2 regions of the Kitasatospora sp. GAS1066B genome follow, and region 1 is predicted to be linked to the other one. Evidence: riboswitches for the same ligand, from Rfam matches in the RefSeq annotation. Region 1 holds a riboswitch; the other holds the start of a gene.
What was found. A riboswitch is a leader RNA that binds a small molecule or an ion and turns the genes downstream of it on or off. The one in region 1 is predicted to bind S-adenosylmethionine.
Positions count from the first base shown of each region.

Region 1 (3,399 bases):
TGGCCAGTGCGTCCGGCAGCAGCCTGAAGTAGTCGACCGGGGCCCACGGGATGTGCAGGAAGTAGCCGATCCGCAGGTCCGGGCGCAGCTCGCGGAGCAGCGCCGGCACCAGGGTCAGGTGGTAGTCCTGCACCAGCACCGCCGCGCCGGGCGCCGCCTCGGCGGCCAGCGCCTCGGCGAAGGCCCGGTTGTAGGCCTCGAAGGCCCGCCAGTGCTCGGCGGCGGCGGCGTCGAAGACCGGTGCGGTCGGGGTGTCGTAGAGCAGGTGGTGCAGGAACCAGAGGGTGGAGTTGGCCACCCCGTTGTACGCGTGGTCGAAGACCTCGGGGTCGATGTCCAGCATCCGGACGGCCTGTCCACCGACGTCGAAGCCGCCCCGGTCCAGCCGCCCCTGCGGCGAGCGGCGGACCGCCTCGCGGTCCGCCGCGCCGAGCGCGGCGCAGACCCACACGGCGTTCGGATCGTCGATCGCGGACAGGCCGGAGACCAGCCCGCCGCCGCCGCGGCGCAGCGTCAGCGAGCCGTCCTCGGCGCTGCCGAAGGAGACCGGGCCCCGGTTGGAAGCCACCAGGACGCGGGCGGTGGTCGGATGATCGGCCATTTCTCCTCGAAACGCTCGGCGGTCAGCCGGCTCTGCGGAGCCGGGTGGGCGGCCGTCCCTCCCGAGGGAGTGGAGGGGTCACATGTTCAACCTTGCCGGAGGCGGTGGACCGCAAACCCCGGCGAAGGTCACACCCGGCCGGCCCGGTACTCGGGCAGGCCGATCATCGGTGGCCGTTCGGTGGCCGTCACGACGTGGCTGTGGGCCCGGAAGTCACGCGTTCGCGGATCCCTGCCGAACTGGGTCAGCACCGGGCGGGCCAGGTCCTCGGTGGCCTTCAGCCGGTGGGTGCGGTCCAGTCGCTCCAGCGCGGTGCGGTAGATGGTGGCGGCCATCCGGCCAAGGGCCTGGCTGTCCTGGTGGCGGTGGTGGCGCACGCCGACGTCCACCTGGGCCAGCGCGTCCAGGCCGACCAGCTCCAGCGCGTCCACCAGCAGGCCCAGTTCCACCCCGTAACCGGTCGGGAAGTGCAGCTGCTCCAGCAGTGAGCGGCGGGCCGCGTACTCGCCGCCGAGCGGCTGGACGAAGCCGGCCAGCTGGGGCCAGTGCAGGTTGAGCAGCGGCCGGGCGACCAGCTCGGTGACCCGCCCGCCGCCGGCCGGCACCACGGCGCCTTCGGTCTCCAAGGGTCGGTCGTACATCGCCTTGACCAGCTGCAGGTCCGGGTCGGTGAGCAGCGGGCCGATGATGCCGGAGACGAAGGCCGGGTCGAACTCGCGCAGGTCGGCGTCGATGAAGCAGACGATCGCGCCGCTGGTCACCAGCAGCGAGCGCCAGAGCACCTCGCCCTTGCCGGCTGCCGGGGGCACCCGGGGCAGGATCTCGTCCCGGTGCACCACCCGGGCCCCGGCCGCGGCGGCCACCTCGGCGGTCCGGTCGGCCGAGCCGGAGTCCACCACCACCAATTCGTCCACCAGCGGCAGCCGCTCGATCAGCTCCCGCCGGATCACCTCGACGATCCCGCCGACCGTGGACTCCTCGTCCAGCGCGGGCAGCACCACGCTCACCGTCCCGGCCGGCCCGGCGGCGCGCTTGGCGGCGAGCAGGCCGGCGGCCGAGCGGTCGGCCGACCGCCAGGACCGGCGGCGCAGCCAGTCGGCCACCTCCGGGAGTGGCGCTGGGCTCTGCTCGGCAGGCAAATCTCGCTCCTCGTAGTTCTCGTCTCGCGTGGCGGACGCTCCGGGTCGGTGGCCCGGCCTTCGGTTACAGTCTTCGTACTGCCGTCAGACCTTCGCACGCCGGGGTCGGCCGCAGAGCAAGACCAGCACAACGCAGGACCACAACTTCACAGAGCTCATCCAGAGGGACTGAGGGAACGGCCCGTCGACGTCCCGGCAACCTTCTCGCCCGGCCATCGCAGGCGCCGGCGGGACAGGTGCCAATTCCGGCCTGTGGCGCGACCGCGCCACGGGGAAGATGAGGAGAGAGGCCTCCGCCATCATGGCTACCGCTACCCCTGTCGAGCCGTCCACCGTCGACCTCGGCCCCGCCGCTTCGCTGTCCTGTCGCGAGTGCGGCACCAAGTTCCCGCTCGGCCCGAGCTTCGCCTGCCTGGAGTGCTTCGGGCCGCTGGAGATCGCCTACGACTACGCCGGCTACGACGCCGAGGAGCTGCGCAAGCGGATCGAGTCGGGCCCCGCCTCGATCTGGCGCTACGCCCCGCTGCTGCCGGTGCCCGCCGACGTCGCGTCCAAGCCCAACCTGAACCCGGGCTGGACCCCGCTGGTGAAGGCCGACAACCTGGGCCGCGAGCTCGGCTTCACCGCCCAGCTGCACGTCAAGGACGACTCCGGCAACCCCACCCACTCCTTCAAGGACCGGGTGGTGGCCTGCGCCATCGAGGCCGCCCGCGCCTTCGACTTCACCACCCTGTCCTGCTCCTCCACCGGCAACCTGGCCGGCGCGGTGGGCGCCGCGGCGGCCCGGGCCGGCTTCAAGTCCTGCGTGTTCATCCCGCACGACCTGGAGCAGGGCAAGATCGTGATGGCCGGCGTCTACGGCGGCGAGCTGGTCGGCATCGAGGGCAACTACGACGATGTGAACCGGTTCTGCTCCGAGCTGATCGGCGACCCGGCCGGCGAGGGCTGGGGCTTCGTCAACGTCAACCTGCGCCCGTACTACGGCGAGGGCTCCAAGACGCTGGCGTACGAGATCTGCGAGCAGCTCGGCTGGCGGCTGCCGGAGCAGATCGTCATCCCGATCGCCTCGGGGTCGCAGCTCACCAAGATCGACAAGGGGCTGCAGGAGCTGATCAAGCTCGGCCTGGTCGAGGACCGGCCGTACAAGATCTTCGGCGCCCAGGCGGCCGGCTGCTCGCCGGTCGCCACCGCCTTCAAGGACGGCCGCGACGTGATCCGGCCGGTCAAGCCGGACACCATCGCCAAGTCGCTGGCGATCGGCAACCCGGCCGACGGCCCGTACGTGCTGGACATCGCCCGGCGCACCGGCGGCGCGGTCGAGGACGTCACCGACGCCGAGGTGGTGGCCGCGATCAGGCTGCTGGCCCGCACCGAGGGGATCTTCGCCGAGACCGCCGGCGGCGTGACCATCGGCGTGCTCAAGAAGTTGGTCGAGAACGGCCTGCTGGACCCGGCCAAGGAGACCGTCGCGATCAACACCGGGGACGGCCTGAAGACGCTGGACGCGGTCGCCGACGCCGGTCTGACCGCGACCATCCGGCCGACCCTGGAGTCCTTCCGCGCCGCCGGCCTGGCCTGACCCACCCCCAGCACTTCGCTAGCGAGGAGTAACCCCATGAGCGCGACCGTCCGCATCCCGACCATCCTGCGCAGCTACAC
Region 1 is NZ_JBGCCO010000030.1:62,800-66,198, forward strand. Features, by position in the region: gene ABH937_RS29065 (trehalose-6-phosphate synthase) at 1-601, opposite strand, end outside; gene ABH937_RS29070 (glucosyl-3-phosphoglycerate synthase) at 730-1,740, opposite strand; SAM riboswitch class I at 1,893-2,024, shown strand; gene thrC (threonine synthase) at 2,042-3,319, shown strand; gene ABH937_RS29080 (MoaD/ThiS family protein) at 3,356-3,399, shown strand, end outside.

Region 2 (3,399 bases), on a different contig from region 1:
CCCGGCGCTGCTCTTCCTGCCGCTGCGGCTGCCGGCCTGGCTGGTGCTCGGCCTCTGGTTCGGCGTGCAGTGGTGGTCGCTGCGCCAGGCCGGCAGCGGGGTCGCCTACCTGGCCCATGTGATCGGCTTCAGTGCCGGCTTCCTGGCCTTGTGGGTGGCGGCCCGACGCGCCGGATACGCTGGCCCCACCCTCGACCCAGGAGTCCAGCCGTGATCACCGCCATCGTGCTCGTCAAGACCAGCGTCGACCAGATCCCGGAGATCGCCGAGGCCATCGCCGCGATCGACGGGGTGAGCGAGGTCTACTCGGTGACCGGCGGGTACGACCTGGTCGCCATGGTGCGGGTGCGCCGCCACGACGACCTGGCCGAGGTGATCCCCGGCCGGCTCAACAAGGTGCCGGGGGTCGCCCACACCGAGACCCAGATCGCCTTCCGGACGTACTCGCAGCACGACCTGGAGGCCGCCTTCGCGCTCGGCCTGGACGGCTGACAGCTCTAACGTCGAGTGTCGGCCACGCAACGGCCGCCTTCGTTGCGGTAGTTCCACCGCGCGCCGTCGCTGACCAGCTCGCGCACCGCCGCCAGGAAGCGGTCGAGGTGCTCCTCGGGTGTCCCCGCCCCGAAGCTGACCCGGATCGCGTTCAGGCTGCGCTCCCCCGGCAGCGAGGCGTCGGGCGCGCCGCACGCCGAGGAGGGGGCGGGCGCGTCCGACCCCAGCAGCGTGCGCACCAGCGGGTGCGCGCAGAACAGCCCGTCGCGCACCCCGATGCCGTACTCGGCCGAGAGCGCCGCCGAGAAGTGCGAGCTGTTCCAGCCCCGGACCACGAACGAGAGCACCCCGACCCGGGCCGCCCGGGCACCGAACAGGCTGAGCACCCTGACCTCGGGGATCTCGGCCAGACCCGCCGTCAGCCGGTCGATCAGGTACTGCTCGCGGGCCTCCAGGGCTTCGAAGCCGGCCTCGGTCAGCGCCCGGCAGGCCGCGGCGATGGCGTAGGCGCCGATCACGTTCGGCGAACCGGCCTCGTGCCGGGCCGGACCCTGGTGCCACTCGACCGCCACCGAGCCGTCCGCCTCCCGCGCCACCGTGCGCGAGGCGCCGCCGCCGGCCAGGTAGGGCTCGGCCGCGTCCAGCCAGTCGGCGCGCCCGGCCAGCACGCCCGCGCCGAACGGGGCGTAGAGCTTGTGGCCGGAGAACGCGACCCAGTCCACCGCCAGCTCGCGCACCGAGACCCGGTGGTGCGGGGCCAACTGCGCGGCGTCCAGCACCACTCGGGCACCGTACCGGTGGGCGACCCGGGTCAGTTCGGCCACCGGCCACAGCTCGCCGGTGACGTTGGAGGCGCCGGTGACGCAGAGCAGCCGCGGCCCGGCCCCGTGCCGCGCGACGCAGACCGCGAGCGCCTCGTCCAGTGCGGCCACCGCCTCCTCGGGCGAGCTCGGCGCCCGCAGGTAGCCGACCGGGAATCCGGCCTGGGCCCAGGGCAGCAGCGAGGCGTGGTGCTCGGTCTCGAAGGCGAACACCCGGGTGCCCGCCGGCAGTGCGCCCGCCAGCAGGTTGAGCGAGTCGGTGGTGGCCCGGGTGAAGACCACCTGGTCGTCCTCCCGCAGGTCGAGGAAGTCGGCGACGGTGCGCCGGCTCTGCTCGAACAGGTCGGTGGAGAGCTGCGAGAGGTAGCCGGCGCCGCGGTGCACGCTGCCGTAGTACGGGGCGTACGCGGCCACCTCGTCCCAGACCCGCTGCAGGGCCGGAGCGCTGGCCGCGTAGTCGAGCGCGGCGTAACCGACCCTCGCACCGGAGACCAGCGGGACCTGCACATCGGCACCGAGCACGGCGAGGGGGGCGCAGAGGTCAACGGAAGTGGACATACGGATGCACTCCTTCGAGGGTCAGGACCCCGGGAGTGCGAAAGATGCCGGTGGTCCGCGCTTGCCGTGCGGACCTGTCGCCGCCTGGCCTGGTCTTCACCCAGGGCACCCCGCCACGGACGGAGGGTTGCCGGACAGCAAGCTGGGGCTTGTCGCGCTGTCACTCATGACCTGGCGAAGACTGTAGATCAGCGCCCGAAGCGTGGTCAAACACCGTTCCGCCATGCGGACAGCGTGGCCAGGGGCACCCTTGACCGTGCGGCGAACCGAAGGACCCGCGCACCTCAACGGCGCGCGGGTCCTTCGGTTGGTGACGTGCCGTCAGCGCCCGGTGGCCTCGGCCCAGCGCTTCAGGGTGTGCTGCGCCTCGCCGGAGTCGATCGCGGCGGCGGTGCGCACCATCGCGGCGGCCAGCTGCTCGACCAGCGGCGCCTCGGTCAACTCCAGCGCGACCAGTGCCGCCGCCGAGTTCAACACCACCGCGTCGCGCACCGCCCCGCGCTCCCCGGCCAGCACCCGCCGCGCCACCTCGGCGTTGTACTCGGCGTCGGCACCGCGCAGCGCCTCGATGCCGACCAGCTCGATCCCGAGTTCGCGCGGGTCGAGCACGGTCTCGGCGACCGTGCCCTGGCGCACCACCCAGACCCGCGAGGTGGTGCAGACGGTCAGCTCGTCCAGCCCGTCGTCACCGCGGAAGACCAGCGCGGTGGAGCCGCGCTCGGCCAGCACCCCGGCGATCAGGGCGGCCAGCCGGGTGTCGAAGCAGCCGACCGCATGCGCGGTGACGTGGGCGGGGTTGGTCAGCGGCCCGAGGATGTTGAAGGCGGTGGCCACTCCGAGGTCGCGGCGGGCCGGGGCGGCGTGCCGCATCGCGGGGTGGAACTTGGCCGCGAAACAGAAGGTCAGGCCGACCTCCTCGGCCACCTCGGCCACCCGCCGGGCGCTCAGGTCCAGCCGGATCCCCAGCCGCTCCAGGACGTCGGAGGAGCCGCTGGCCGAGGAGGCGGCCCGGTTGCCGTGCTTGACCACCTTGGCGCCGGCCGCCGCCGCGACGATGGCCGACATGGTGGAGATGTTGACGGTCTTGGCCCGGTCGCCGCCGGTGCCGACGATGTCCACCGCGGGCCCCGGGATGTGCAGCGGCTCGGCGTGCGCGTACATCGCCTCGACCAGCCCGGCGACCTCGGCCACCGTCTCGCCCTTGGCCCGCAGCGCCACCATGAAGCCGGCCACCTGCACCGGGCTGGCCTCGCCGCTCATGATCCGGTCCATCGCCCAGGCGGCGTCCGCCCGGGACAGGTCACCGCCGTCCAGCAGCGTGCTCAGCAGGTCGGGCCAGGTGCGGACCACCTGCGCGGGGTCCTGACCGCCGTTCGCAGGGTTCACATCCACCATGGCCTACTCCAGCTCGCATCCGGTGCTCGTTACAGAGGATGCGGCCAGCCTAGCGACCGGCGAAGGGCCGCCAGGCCATCCACGGCGACCCTTCTCTCCTGCTGAGACGGCCGCGCCGCCCGAGGGCGGCCCG
Region 2 is NZ_JBGCCO010000017.1:104,803-108,201, forward strand. Features, by position in the region: gene ABH937_RS20380 (rhomboid family intramembrane serine protease) at 1-214, shown strand, start outside; gene ABH937_RS20385 (Lrp/AsnC ligand binding domain-containing protein) at 211-492, shown strand; gene ABH937_RS20390 (aminotransferase class V-fold PLP-dependent enzyme) at 498-1,871, opposite strand; SAM riboswitch class IV at 1,924-2,043, opposite strand; gene trpD (anthranilate phosphoribosyltransferase) at 2,193-3,266, opposite strand.
Region 2: another riboswitch for S-adenosylmethionine. It lies ahead of ABH937_RS20390 (aminotransferase class V-fold PLP-dependent enzyme); the one in region 1 lies ahead of thrC (threonine synthase).